2 regions of the Salimicrobium jeotgali genome follow, and region 2 is predicted to be linked to the other one. Evidence: riboswitches for the same ligand, from Rfam matches in the RefSeq annotation. Region 2 holds a riboswitch; the other holds the start of a gene.
The links. Region 2 has a riboswitch for lysine ahead of AAV35_RS03825 (Na+/H+ antiporter NhaC family protein). Riboswitches for the same ligand answer to the same signal wherever they lie in the genome.
Positions count from the first base shown of each region.

Region 1: it holds a riboswitch for lysine, as region 2 does, so the genes downstream of both, dapA (4-hydroxy-tetrahydrodipicolinate synthase) here and AAV35_RS03825 (Na+/H+ antiporter NhaC family protein) in region 2, are expected to answer to the same signal.

Region 1 is NZ_CP011361.2:1,827,383-1,834,841, forward strand. It holds gene AAV35_RS09115 (catalase) at 1-14, shown strand, start outside; gene AAV35_RS09120 (N-acetylmuramoyl-L-alanine amidase family protein) at 85-1,185, opposite strand; gene dapA (4-hydroxy-tetrahydrodipicolinate synthase) at 1,488-2,381, opposite strand; lysine riboswitch at 2,491-2,670, opposite strand; gene AAV35_RS09130 (helix-turn-helix transcriptional regulator) at 2,848-3,834, opposite strand; gene AAV35_RS09135 (MDR family MFS transporter) at 4,109-5,578, shown strand; gene AAV35_RS09140 (GNAT family N-acetyltransferase) at 5,615-5,977, opposite strand; gene AAV35_RS09145 (YjcG family protein) at 6,046-6,561, opposite strand; gene AAV35_RS09150 (alpha/beta hydrolase) at 6,578-7,306, opposite strand.
Region 2 is NZ_CP011361.2:771,546-779,004, forward strand. It holds gene AAV35_RS03815 (sulfite exporter TauE/SafE family protein) at 1-162, shown strand, start outside; gene AAV35_RS03820 (bifunctional metallophosphatase/5'-nucleotidase) at 178-1,581, shown strand; lysine riboswitch at 1,739-1,915, shown strand; gene AAV35_RS03825 (Na+/H+ antiporter NhaC family protein) at 2,050-3,594, shown strand; gene AAV35_RS03830 (sodium-dependent transporter) at 3,776-5,308, shown strand; gene AAV35_RS03835 (methionine/alanine import family NSS transporter small subunit) at 5,308-5,403, shown strand; gene AAV35_RS03840 (YutD family protein) at 5,530-5,805, shown strand; gene AAV35_RS03845 (DUF86 domain-containing protein) at 5,870-6,307, shown strand; gene AAV35_RS03850 (TIGR01457 family HAD-type hydrolase) at 6,313-7,080, shown strand; gene AAV35_RS03855 (phosphatidylglycerophosphatase A family protein) at 7,087-7,459, opposite strand, start outside.

The DNA of each region.
Region 1 (7,459 bases), 1.1 Mb from region 2:
GCGAATTAGTATAAATCAAAAACCCCGGATTCAGAGAATCCGGGGTTTCGTATGTCTTCAAAATCTGTTATGTAAGTCCTGATGTTATTTTGATAAATAATTGCGCAATCCTTCTGTTACTGCCTGAGCTACCTGATTCTGGTGGTCCCTCGTCTTTGCAAGATCCAGTTCGTAACCATTGGAAATATAGCCGAGTTCCAGCAATGCAGCAGGAGCCTTGTTACCACGAAGCACCTGGAAATTTCCATGAAGTGTGCCATCATCCTGATAACTTGTGCGTGCTGTGAGACGGTTCTGTATGGAGGCAGCGAGAGACGGAGACCCGTAGTAATAAGAGCTTATCCCTCTTGCACTTTCGTATTTGTGAGAATTGTAGTGAAGACTTACGAAAGCGTCTGCATTGTGACGGGCGGAAGATCCGGTGCGTTCGAAAAGCGAAACGTATCGGTCGGAGGTTCGTGTCATAATTACCTCCGCTCCGGCATACCTGAGTGCCCCTGCCACCGTCTGTGCGGTCTGAAGGGTTAAATTTTTCTCAAGCGTTCCATCTCTGCCTATCGCTCCGGGTTCGTACCCACCGTGGCCGGCATCTACAACGATCGTGGAATTCTTTAAAGAAGAAATATCATCAGAGGGGGAAGCGGAATGGGACGCTTTAACAGCAGTGGCCCTGCCGGAACTTGTCAAAAATCCTGCAATCCACGCCTCAGAGCCGTTACCAAGTTGAACTTTTACCCAGCCATTTTGTTCTTCTAATTTCTGATACGTGTCCCCCTGTCCGGCGAACCCGACGATTGGAGTCTCTGTGCCCGGCCCTTGTCGAAGGTAAACGGTATCAGCCTGGACGATTATGTCTCCTGAAGCTGTCTGTCCGGAGGAAGCGGAATTTCCTGCTGATACAAGATAATGACCCGCTACCCAGCCACTTTGTCCATTATAATCAACATTCGCCCAGCCGTATTTCTCTTCCTGCACTGTTACTTCCGTACCCCGAGAGAGCGCTCCCAGCACTTCGGACTCGCTCCCCGGCGCTTCCCTCAAGTACAGAGAGGAAGCGTCCACCTGCTTCGTGGAGTGACTGTCTGCCGCTACTGCAAAAGTTCCTGTAAAAATAAATAAAAAAGTAAGTAATAGAGCGGTAATCTGTTTAATAATGACTATCCCTCCTTTTGTTTGCCGGGCCAAGGCCGGCAGTTATCATTATAACACTTTTCCATAAAACGAACACCCAGCGAATGGATTAATTCAGAATCTGGTCTTAAATACAGGTATAACAAAAGTCCATGACAAAAATTATCCCCCCAGGAAGTCGGACGATGCTGTCCGGTTCCAGGAGGGGGTTCGACGTATAAATAAAAAAGAACAACACTTCGCATCCTGCGGGCACGGCCCGCAGAAGTCTCCGTGTTGTTCTCCAGAAAATCGTTTCAATGAATTAACCGGTCCTTGTCTTTCCATTATCTGTGCTGTCCCGGTCTCTATACAGCTTAAATGCTTGCTACTTTCTTTTGCTGATAAATATCTATCATATTATGCAGTGCTGAACATTCGGCGTCGTCCAAAGGAATCATAGGAAGGCGTACGCTCCCTACGGAAACTCCCATGTAATTCAGGGCTTCCTTCACAGGAGAAGGGCTCGGCTGGGCAAAAATAAGTTTCATCATAGGCAGAATGTACCCGTGCAGAGTGGCCGCCGTCTTCACATCCCCACGCTTGTAACTGTCTATCATGTCTTTCATTTCGTCACCGATAACATGGGAAGACACGGAAATGACTCCGGCGCCCCCTACGGATAACATCGGTAACGTCAGACTGTCTTCTCCGGTGTAAACGGAAAAGTCCTGAGGTGTCTGGCTGATGATACGCGTGGCAGCATCCAGATCACCGCTCGCTTCTTTTACAGAAACAATGTTCTTGATTTCAGCAAGCCTGATAATCGTATCGGGTTCAATGTTTACGACACTCCGTCCGGGAATATTGTATAACATGACCGGGAGTGAAGTTGCTGCAGCCACTTGAGAAAAGTGACGATACAGGCCTTCCTGAGAAGGTTTGCTATAGTAAGGAGCTACGAGCATAATACCGTCCACTCCCACTGCTTCTATCCGTTTCGTCAGTTCTACAGTGGCTTTCGTATTGTTGGAACCGGTACCTGCGATGACCGGTACTCTTCCGTCTGCGACTTCCACTACAAAGCGGCAAAGCTCCACTTTCTCCTCAGCCGTCAAAGTCGGGGACTCTCCGGTCGTTCCGGCTACGACAAGTCCCTCCGAGCCGTGGAGGATCAAATGCTCCACGAGGTTTCTCGTCCGGTTATAATCGATGTCCTCCTGGTCGTCAAAAGGCGTCACCATGGCCGTTAATAATTGTCCAAAATTCATTGTTACACACCCTTTTTGAGATTTTTAGATTTAGGTGCGGAGGACCATAATAAAAAGCAACAACGGAAATCAGGGCCGCTGTTGCCGTAGAAACATGTATATCGTTTCTCCGTAAGATAGCCCTCCATATAGTCTCCTATATGACAGTTCTGCATCTTTTAAATACCAGAACCAGCGGTCAGAATCATGAGGCTTCTGCCACTTCGGCAATGTCCCCTTTCGATGCGATTCACCGAAGCCTCCGCTTCTCCCTGCATCTACTAATGATTATTGCACCTCTACCCTTACTTCAAACATTATTTGAAATAAGATGTGGTATTGAATTACTTCCAACATACCAGAGCAGGGCCTTTTTTACAATCGATTCGTTTCAAAAAAATCTATTATCCCCGTATTTCTTCAACGCCCATTGCCGGCTTTGTTTAATTGTACTGTAAGAACCTGGCCGGCCAGGGGGTCCAGAACTTCATTCTTCATAAAGACGTCTCATTTTCTCAATCTCCTTCTCCACTTCCTGTTTAAGGGTACGTGGAGATACAACCCGGGCCTTGTGCCCCCACTGGAGTACCCAGGTGACGAGTCCCGTACTCATCTTCCCTTCTGTGGACAGGAGAAAATACTCTTCGTCCACCTGTTTCACCGATACTTCCAGACCGAATCTGTCGAGTACTACATTCAGAAGGGACTGATGGAATTTTATTTCGACTTTCATATTTTCGCCAGAGAACATGTGAAAGCTCTGATTAACGTACTCCTGAACATCGAAGTCACCTTTTTCAAACGTCTCCTCGGCGATACGGATGTTTCTTATACGATCCAGACGATAGTGACGCATCTCTTCTGTTTTACGGAACCAGCCGATCAAATAGTAGAAGTCGTTCTGCCAGATAAGGGCATACGGCTTCACTTCGTACTCGTCTCCGTTTCTATGATATTCGAACGTTTTATTCATGTTGTATTTACCATACTTGAAGCAGACGACCCGCTGCTCGGAAATAGCCCGGTGCACGTGATCAATATTGATTTTAACCTGATCATAATCGTTCGCTGTCATCTGTGAAAATATAAGAGGGTCCGGGAGGGTTGCAGCAATATGTCTGCTCGTTAATTTGCCCAGTTTTTTAATAAGTTTCTTTTTTTCTTCCCCATTAATGAAACGGGCCGACAAAATGGCATCATTCAACAATCGGAGCTGATACGTTTCAAACAATCTGTCCTGAAAACTGTAATATACTTTGCCGAATTTTCCCCGGTTTTTTATGATTTCATAACCGATCTCTTCCAGCACGTTCATGTCACTTTTCAGGGTTCTCGAATCGAATTCTCTATCCACCCCGAAAAACTCCTGTAACTTACTGCTCATTTCCGTAATGCTCAGTTCGTTATTTTCGTCCGTCTCTTCAAAAAGGATACGTAACAACGTTAACAGCCTGGTATTGTTGTTCAGTTCCAAATACTCACCCCTCGACGACTTCAAAATAGGTTCGTTTCATATATCTTAAATTCATAGTAAAATTTATTCACACTGTTGTCTATGCTCAATCGTTAAAAATGCCTACTATTCCCGCAGGTGAACATTTTTTTGTATTTCTGGTAATCTTTTATAAAACAGCTGTCTGGCCCCTGTTTTCATTTATTTACTGAGAACGGGTTTGAAATTGTTGTCACCTCCGGAGCGTGAGAGTATAATATTCCATTAGTCTATGCAAACTAAAGGAGGGTTATCAATGGTGGAACAGAACTACAACAGAGTTCTGGTTGCGGCATTGCTCATATCAGGATCTTTCATTACGATCCTTAACCAGACACTTATGATTACGGCCATTCCTCCGATTATGGAAGAAATGAGTGTATCAGCCAACTCCGCCCAGTGGCTGACCACCGTCTTTATGCTCGTGAACGGAATAATGATTCCGATTACCGCATTTTTAATAGAAAAATTCACAACAAGACAGCTGTTCATGACAGCTATGACAATTTTCTTGGTTGGAACATTTCTTGGAGGTATCGCTTTTAACTTCCAGAGCTTAATCGCGGCACGCGTAATTCAATCAGCCGGGGCCGGTATCATGCTTCCGCTGATGCAGACGGTCTTCCTGCTTATATTCCCGGTGGAAAAACGCGGAACGGCCATGGGGTACATAGGACTCGTTATTTCCTTCGCCCCTGCCATCGGCCCTACCCTTTCCGGGTGGGTGACTGAAGAATTTACATGGAGATACCTGTTCTGGTTCATCTTCCCGCTTGTCATTATTATGATTTTGGTAGCTTTCTTCGTACTGAGGAACGTGACGGAACTAAAAAATCCGAAACTCGATATTCCTTCCGTACTTCTTTCCACGTTCGGCTTCGGAGGACTACTGTACGGATTTACAAGTGCCGGAAACAATGGATGGGGAAGCCCTATCACTCTCCTCGGCCTTGCAGCCGGGTCCGTCATTCTCTTCGCTTTTATCAGAAGACAGTTGAGTATGACTCATCCGATGCTTGAGTTCAGGGTATTCAAACTGAAAACATTCAGACTGACTACCATTATCGCCGGCATCACGTTCATGGGGCTTATAGGTTCTGAAACACTGATTCCGCTTTTCATGCAGAACATGCGTGGTTTCACTGCGCTCGAATCCGGTCTCGTACTTCTTCCGGGGGCTCTCATTTCCGGGTTGATGTCTCCTATTACCGGAAGGATTTTTGACCGGATCGGAGGACGTGTGCTCGGAGTGATAGGTCTCTCGATCATGACGACCGGGACAGTCCTTTTGGGAGTACTTGATACGGAAACGACTCTCACTTACCTGGTGGTCGTCTACGCTATCCGCATGTTCGGTTTCTCAATGGTGATGATGCCCGTCACCACTTCAGGTTTGAATGAGCTGCCTAATAAACTTATCCCGCACGGAGCTGCGGTGAGTAACACGATGAGACAAATCGCTGCTTCTGTGGGTACTGCCGTTCTAGTTACTCTGATGACAACATCCAAAGACGTAGCAGCATCTCTCACATCCATGGAGAGGCCGGATATCTTTGGGGTTAATTTCGCTTTCTTCCTCATTGCCGCTCTCTCGGCGGTATCAACGGTTCTTGCTTTATTCATTAAGCGCACCTCTCCGCCTAGTGACGAGCAGTGGGACGAGTGGGAAAGACAGGCTCAGGAACAAAAAAACGAAAAACAAAAAGAGAAAGCAGCAGGCGGATAAATCGCCTGTTGCTTTCTCTTTTGCTATATTGTCTTATTAACGGAAGCTTTTTTCCATCGTTACGTGCGGAATATTGGCATCCATAAACTCATCAGAAGTCGTACGATAGCCGAGACTTTCATAAAAAGTTTCCGCCCGGGTCTGAGCATTCAACTTCGCCTTATCCCTTCCTTCTTTCTGGACGCGCTCTTCCATCGTACCTATCATCTGTTTCCCGAATGACAAGCCACGATGTTCCTTGAGCACACAAATACGTTCAAGTTTTCCGTAGTCATCCATTATGCGGAGACGTGCGGCTGCGACGGGCTGATCGTCTTCATAACCAACGAAATGCACAGACACTTCATCAAGACCATCATGCTCCTCTTCTTCTGTGACATTCTGTTCTTCAATAAACACTTTTCTCCGTACGGAGTAGGCATCTTTTCTTTCCTCTTCTGTAGATACTGTCTTTATTTCTATAATTTCTATTCCCCTTTCAGGCGGAACGTTTCATACACACTCCACGATTCGTTATCGAGCTGGTAGAGCAGTTGAAAACGGTCTAACCGGTCGGTAAGATCGAACTTGGACATCCGCAGACTTTCATATATGTCGGAGAATTCATCGTCCGACAGACTCTGTGCAATAGTGATATGCGGTACGAAAGTATGTTCTCTTTCTCCTTCAAGAGCACCTTCATGCATTTCTTCACTCAGTCTGTGGAGATCTTCGTTAGGCTCTATCTTTAAATACAGCACGTTTGCTGCCGGCTTAAAGGAACCTACCTTCTTCACTTCTATATCGATCGGCCTCGTTTTTTTTGCAATCTCATCCAGCGCAGGGATAATGGTTCTCTCGATTTCTTCATCGTCCGATTCAAAAGGATATTTCAAAGTGATGTGAGGCGGTACGAGAGCATAATGAGAGTCGTACCTTTTTCTGTAAGAGTTTGCCTCATCCTGGACTTTTTTAGACGGAAAAATAGCTATACCATATTTCATCTTGCGTCCCTCCTGTTCATTTTCCGATTATAGTAACAAGTCCCCTTTTGAAGTCTTTCTGCCAGGACCCCCATGTGTGGTCCCCTCCTTCAATTTCGTGGAACGTGTAATCGAACGGTTTTCTTTCAAGGTATTTATTCAGTTCGCGGTTCGGATTGAGAAAATCCTTTACTTCGCCTTCTGTGGTAGTTACTTCTGTCTCTTTAGTACCAATCGTATGATAAATCGACAGCGGTGTGAAGTCGCTTGCTTTCTTAGCTTCTTCCAGTACCGTCTCATTCACGAACGGGCTCTGCATTATAATGTTGGAAAAAGTATAAGGATAACGGCATCCGATCATGAAAGCCAGAGAACCTGCGAGGGAATCACCGATCAGTGTACGACAGCTGGCCATACAATGACTCGGATACGTCTGATCCAGGAAAAGAACAACTTCGTTTACAATAAAATCTATATAATTCTGCTGTCTTTTCCCTTCCGGATGGTATTTATCCTGCCTGTCGAATTTATCTTCATAATGGATCCCCACAAAGATAGTCGGAGAAATCTGTTTGGACTCATGAAGTTCATCGCTCAGGGTAGCTGCCCTTCCCATCTGAAAATAATCGTCCCCATCCTGCATGATACAGAACTGATATTTGTACAGTTCGGAAAAATTCTCCGGTAAATATACTTTCAGTTTCATTTCTTCTTTTAAATACTCACTGTTTATCGTATGTTCTTCGAATGTGCCTTTCCTTTTCACATGAACACCCCTGCATCGTTTAATCATCCATAGATTTTACCCTTACGTTGAAGTTTCAAACATTTACTTTTATTTTATCATAGTTAAGCTTTCGAATCTTTATTTAAAAAACGTTTGACATATATAGAGTACACATAGTATATTATTACATGT
Region 2 (7,459 bases):
CACGTGGACTGGTATCGGACGCTGTTCTTTATTCCGGGAGCGTATCTCGGCGGCACGGTCGGGGCGTACGTGAATCGTAAAATGAATGCGAAAAGTATAGAATGGGTGCTGCGCATTCTTCTGATTGTCGTAGGTATCCGTCTGATTTCTCAGGGATTATGATAAGGAGAAGAGATTATGATAGAGAAAATATTTATTTACTATACGAGCGATTTGCACAGTTATTTCGAAAAATGGCCGAAACTCGCCGGTTATATCGAAGAGAAACGGCGGGAGCATAGAAACAGAGAAGAAGCTTCTTTCGTATTCGACAACGGGGACCACGTAGACCGCTTCCACCCCGTGGCAGAAGGACTGAAAGGCAAAGGGAACGTGGAATTACTGAATGCAAGCGAATATGATGTAGTGAACTTCGGCAACAACGAAGGCATCACCCTTGCGGAACAGGAACTTTACCATCTGTACGACGAAGCGGACTTTCCGGTAGCCTGTGCGAATGCTTTCCCTATGTCAAAAGAAGATCCGGACTGGCTGAAGCCTTACGTCATCAGGGAGACTGCGAGCGGTGTGAAACTCGGCATCATCGGGCTCACTGCTCCTTTCCGTGTATTCTATCAGCTGCTCGGGTGGAAAGTGGAGGCCCCGGAGAGAATGATGGACAGGTATATGGAGGAAGTGAAGGCACAGAGTGATATCGTGGTTCTTCTTTCCCACCTCGGTTACCACACGGACCGGCAGATGGCTGCCGATTATCCCGGACTTGACGTAATCATCGGAGGTCATACTCATCACCTTCTTCCGGAAGGGGAGAAGCACAATGGCGTGCTGCTTACGGCTGCTGGGAAGCACGGAACACATCTCGGTGAAATTTTTATAGACTGGGATCATTCGAAGCAGAAACTGGTGAATAAGGAAGCGTACACGGTCGCATCCGATACGCTTGAAGAAAGTGCGGAAGTGAGAGAAAGGCTCGAGAATTTAAAAGAAAAAGCGCACCGGCGTCTTTATTCGACCGTGGCGGAACTGAAAACTCCTCTGACAGCGGACTGGTTCCATGAGACACCGCTGATGAGAGAACTGACGAAGGAACTGCGCAGCTGGACAGAGGCAGATATAGCTATGCTGAATGCCGGTGTCATTCTTGAAGGACTGGATGAGGGAGCCGTGACGTACGCGGATCTGCACCGGATCTGTCCCCACCCGATGAACCCCTGCAAGGTCCATTTGAGCGGCAAGGAAATCGTCGAAGTCGTCCGCTCCGCCTACACGAAACAGGTGACGGAATTTCCGCTGAAAGGGCTCGGGTTCCGCGGAGAAGTGATCGGTAAAATGATTTTTGAAGGTATTGAAATCGAAACGGCCACTTCCCCGGGCGGAGGCGAACACGTGCGTAAAGTATGGTTCGACGGTCAGCCGATCGAACGGGACCGCTGGTACAGTCTGGCTACAGCAGATACGTTCAGTTTCGGGAAGTTTTTCCCGGAAATCAGTCATAGTGCGACGAAAACGTATTACCTGCCGGAAATGCTTCGCGATCTGCTGCTTGAAGTTGTGCAGTCCGGAGAGTATTCTTCCCGGTAACGGTATCGAGGGCGTCGTCGTCCATTTTTTAGTAATAAGCCGGTTTAAAAGAATTGCTGGAGACGGCAATTCTTTTTTGAAGCTTAAGTCCCCTTGCAATAGGGAAGGGAAGCTGATAGAATTTAATCCGAATTGAATACGCGTGACCTTATCGCCACGATGAGGTAGAGGTGCAGGACATATCAGTATCGGGAACGAGCGTGACAGCGAAGAGCCCCCGGGAAAGGATGCCCTGCCGAAGTATGGACGGATCGTCATACCTTCCATGCTGGTACATGTTTGAATAAAAGATGTACTGTCATGCATGTTACATGCATGGTGCGCTACTGATCGCATGGAGGATAATCATATTGCTGAAGCAATGATGGATTATTTTCTGTCATTGTTTTTTTATATGCAAAAAAACTTCGATTACTCCTATGTTCATGTAGTCGATCCATGCCAAAAAAATTTTGGAGGTACGACTTTATGGAAGGAACAATCTATTCTCTTATACCGGCCGTTCTTATGCTTATTCTGGTCATAGCGACCCGGCAGGTTCTGCTGTCTCTCGGTCTCGGAATTCTCATCGGAGCGTTTATGCTTACCGGGTTCGACGTAACGGGAACTCTCAGTCTTCTGTGGCAGGAATTCTATACGATTTTCTATACGGACGGGGCACTGAATATCGGGAACCTGTACCTGCTCTCTTTTCTGCTGCTGCTCGGCGTCATGACCGCGTTCATGACCGCCTCCGGCGGAAGCAGGGCGTTCGGGAAGTGGGCAATTTCCCGCGTGAAGACGAAGCGGAGTGCTTCTTTAGTGCCGGCAGTGCTCGGTATCATCATTTTCATCGATGATTATTTCAACGCTCTTGCCGTCGGTCAGGTAGCCCGGCCGGTTACCGACAGACAAAAAGTGTCGAGAGCTAAACTCGCTTATTATATCGATTCCACTTCGGCTCCGGTGACGGTGATTTCTCCTATATCGAGCTGGGGCGCCTATATCATCGGTACAATCGGTACGATTCTCGCTGCGAATGAAATAACGGATATCGGGGCGTTCGAAGCGTTCATCCAGATGATTCCTTATAACTTCTACGTCTTTGCCGCGCTGCTTCTCGTCTTCCTCACTATAATGCTGAAGCTGGACCTCGGTTCCATGAAAAAGCACGAACGAAGAGCGGAGGAGACGGGGGAACTGACCGATCCGAAGCATACGGATATACCCGGGGATCTGAATGAAGAGTTCCATCCTCATGATAATGGACACATCAGACACCTGCTCGTGCCGATTGCCGTCCTCGTTGTGATGACAGTAGGGCTCATGATATTTACCGGCGTCCGGGCCAGTGAAGGTTCTGCGGATATTTTGAGTACGTTCGCCAACACGAACGTCAATTTCTCCCTGTTTTACGGAGGACTGACAGCGGCTGTCGTAGCGATTCTGATGTACACCGGTCTCCCTTCCGGCAAGTCTCCACTCCGGAAAGTGCTCCTGGAAGGAATCAAAGCGATGCTTCCGGCCATTTATATTCTTGTACTGGCATGGATGATCGGTTCAGTGATCGATCAGCTGAGTACGGGTGAGTATCTTGCCGGGCTCGTGCAGGCATCGAACCTGAATGTCGCCTATCTTCCCCTGCTTATTTTCTTTACGGCAGGGTTTATGGCTCTCGCAACTGGGACGTCCTGGGGTACATTCGGGATTATGCTTCCGATTGCAGGGGAAATCGCTGCAGTTACGGATCCGTCCTTCATTGTACCGGCACTGTCCGCTGTTTTGGCAGGTTCCGTGTTCGGGGATCACTGTTCCCCGATTTCTGATACGACGATTCTTTCTTCAACGGGAGCCGGATCCCATCACATTGATCACGTGCTGACCCAGCTACCTTACGCTATTATTGCAGCGGTCGCCGCTTCGACGGGATATTTCCTTTTTGCGCTGCTGGAAAGTGTGCTGGTACCGCTGCTTGCGACTCTTTTAGTAGTGGTTGCAGCCGGTTTCCTGTTCAAACCTGAAACGAATAGCTGAATGCCCCTAAAGACCGACGTGTGTCGGTCTTTTTGTTTATGTTGGATTGTCTAAAGTTTCTTTTGACATAGTTGAAATTTCCCATTATACTTTATACAAGATTACAGAATAATCTCATTTGTCCGAATTTTTTAAATTTTAACCATGGGGGACAGGTGAAGTCTAAAGGGAGGTCTTTTCTATGGAAAATCGCTCACAATGGGGCACCCGGGTAGGGTTCCTGCTTGCAGCGATGGGGTCGGCTATCGGCCTTGGTAACATCTGGCGTTTTCCGGCTACAGCTTATGAAAGTGGTGGCGGTGCATTCATCGTTCCTTATCTATTCGCGCTACTCACTGCCGGGATTCCGCTGTTGATTATGGAGTACACTATCGGTCACAGGTACAGAGGATCCGCTCCGAAATCCTTTGCTACCATCAACAAAAAAATGGAATGGATCGGCTGGTGGCAGGTGCTCGTCGCGTTCGTCATTTCGACGTACTATGCAGTCATCATCGCCTGGGCACTCATGTATGCTTATTATTCGATCGGTCTGTCCTGGGGGAGTGATCCGACGGCTTTCTTCGTGGGAGACTTCCTTAATCTTGCAGACCCCGGTCAGCTTGGCGGTCTCGTACCTAAAGTACTCATCCCTCTCGTTATTGTATGGGCTATAGTGCTCGGAACACTGTCTCGGGGAGTCAAAAAAGGGATTGAAGTCGCCAACAAGATATTCATCCCGGCTCTCGTCGTTCTGTTTCTTATCATCGTCGTTCGGGCTGTAACGCTTCCCGGCGCAATGAACGGTCTGAACAGCTTTTTCGAACCGGATTGGAGCCGAATACTGGATGCAGAAGTATGGATTGCTGCTTACGGGCAGATTTTCTTCAGTTTATCCATCGCTTTTGCAATTATGGTAACGTATGCCTCCTATCTGCCGAGAAAGTCCGATATTACGAACAACGCATTTATTACCGGTTTTGCGAACTCATCTTTTGAAATTCTTGCAGGAATCGGGGTATTTTCCGCAGTCGGATTCATGGCTTTCCAGTACGACACGACTGTGGCAGGCCTGGCAGCCGAGAAAGGGGTCGGAGGGATAGGACTTGCTTTCATGGTGTTCCCTGAAATCATCAGTCAGATTCCGGGCATACCGGGACTGTTCGGTGTCCTGTTCTTCGCCTCTCTCGTTCTGGCAGGGTTCTCCTCTCTAATCTCGATTTCGGAGACATATGTAGCCGCTGTATCCGAAAAATTCAATATTTCCCGTCAGAAATCAGTAATCTTCGGCGGAGGAATTGCAGCTATTCTTTCCCTGCTTTATGCAACAAGAGGCGGATTGAACATACTCGACACCGTCGACCACTTCATCAACAGCTATGGCGTGGCTCTTGCGGGTCTTGTCGAAGTAGTGGCTGTCGTGTGGTTCGCAAAAGAACTGAAAGCTCTTCAGGAGCATGCGAACTCAAGCTCTGACGTTATGCTTGCCGGCTGGTGGCGATTCTGTCTCGGTGTCATCACGCCAATTGTACTCGGGTTCCAGATGGTCCAGAACCTTACTGGTGAACTTGCAGAACCGTACGAGGGATACCCGACGGATTTCCTTATCTACTTCGGGTGGGTGGTGGCATTCGCTGCTATCCTGATCGGTTTTGCTTTCTCCATGAAGAAATGGCCACAGGGAACGGCGTTTGAAGACCCGACTAAGCCTAACCACAAGGAGGGGTCACTCTGATGGCTATAGTTATGTTCATTCTTACCATCACCATCATTTGGGGCGGACTTGCTCTAAGTATTACCAACGCTGTACGGAAATCCAAAAATTCATAGGATACAGGCGGTCTGCACTTGGTGCAGGCTGTTTTTTTATATGGGAAATACCCGGGAGGTGGTCGTTACCTTTTTCTTCGGAGTGTGGAATTATGGTATACTGGCAACAGTGTAAGAGGTGATAACATGTTGGAATTGTTAGGTAAACAATATGAAATTTTAGAGGATCACCGCAATGCGGTGGAAGAAGAGTCTATTGAACAAAGAGCAAGCGAGATACTAGGGAAATACGATTTCATCGTAGGTGACTGGGGATATGGTCAGCTCAGGCTGAAAGGGTTCTATGATGATCAGAACCAGAAAGCGACGTTCGATACGAAAATAAGCACGCTCGAAGATTATTTGTACGAGTACTGTAACTTCGGTTGTGCCTATTTTGTACTGAAACGCATTGATAAGTAGAAGGAGGAGGTGAATGCGCGCCCCTCTTATTTCTTATGAGAAACCGGGAAAGGTGTGAAACGGAATGTATTTTGTGAATCGTGAAGAGATTGATAACCTTCTCATCTACGTGGAAGAACTGATCCCTGAACTGCAGCAGGCAGGGATGGAGACCACTACGGAACGGCTTGCTCTGGAAAGAGCTACCCACATGAGTGTGGAAGTGATGATTGATGTGGGGAATAAAATGATCGACGGCTTCATCATGCGCGATCCGGGCAGCTACCATGATATTATCGATATTCTTATGGACGAAAAAGTTCTACCTTATGAAGAGGAGAATCAGTACAAGAGGATCATCGATATGAGAAAGGCAGTCGTGCGTGAGTATACGACCGTTTCCCATGAACGTCTGTTAAGCGAGTGGAACGAATGCCTCGGGTCTTTAAGACAGTTTCCGGAGCGTATCCGTCACTATTTGAATGCCGAACTGGGAAGTGTTTCGGCGTTTACGAAGGAGTGACAGCAATGAAAAAGTACAAAGGACTGCTGATCGACCTGGACGGTACGATGTATCGGGGGAACGAAGCGATAAAGGAAGCGCCCTTTTTCGTCGAAGAGTGCCGAAAACAGGGCATCCCCTACGTATTCCTTACCAACAACTCCTCGAGACAGCCTTTGCAGGTGGCGGATAAACTGAACGGGATGGGGATACACGCCCTTCCGGAGCAGGTATACACGTCCAGCATGGCGGCCGCCGCTTACATACAGCGCACGTTTCCTGAACCGGACGTCTTCATGATCGGAGAAGAAGGGCTCGAGTCAGCCCTGCTTGCAGGAGGCGCGACGCTTACCGAGGAGAACGCTGACGTGGTCGTCGTCGGTATTGACCGCGAGTTGTCGTACGATAAATTGAGGAAGGCTGCGCTGAATATCCAGAACGGAGCGGTGTTTGTAAGTACGAATAAAGACAGGGCGATTCCGACAGAAGAGGGAATGCTCCCCGGGAACGGAGCGATAACGGAAGCGATTGCTCTCACTACCGGAATCAGCCCCGTGTATGTCGGGAAACCGGAAGCGTTGATTGTGGAAGAGGCGCTGGAAGTGCTCGGTGTGAGTAAAGAAGAGGCGCTGCTTGTTGGGGATAACTATGAAACGGATATATCAGCCGGCATCCATGCGGGAGTGGACACACTGATGGTAGAAACAGGAGCGACCTCGTTCGAAGACTTGAACGAGGTCGCGAGTCAGCCCACTTATAAAGTGAAGAAACTGGATGAGTGGACGTTTTCCTGAGGCCCTTTATTCGTCGTTATCACCTGCAGCACTGTGGGCCAGCCTGCTGGAAGCAGCTGCTGCGATAGCCCCTACGATGTCATCGAGGAAAGTGTGGCATTTGCCGGACGATTTATCGTCCAGTTCTTTCAGAATGCCGGGTTTCTGTTTGTCGATGTAACCATAGTTGGTGAACCCGATGGAACCATAGACGTTCACGATGGAAAAAGCGATGATTTCATCGATGCCGTACAGACTTTCGTCGGTTTCGATTGTACTCTGAAGCGGTTCTTCGAGCTTATTCTCTTCTGCGAGCTTGTCCATTTGAATACCGGTGATAATGGCATTCTGTACTTCTCTTTTATGAAGGACTTTCTGGACGTTTTCCCGGCAGTCTTCC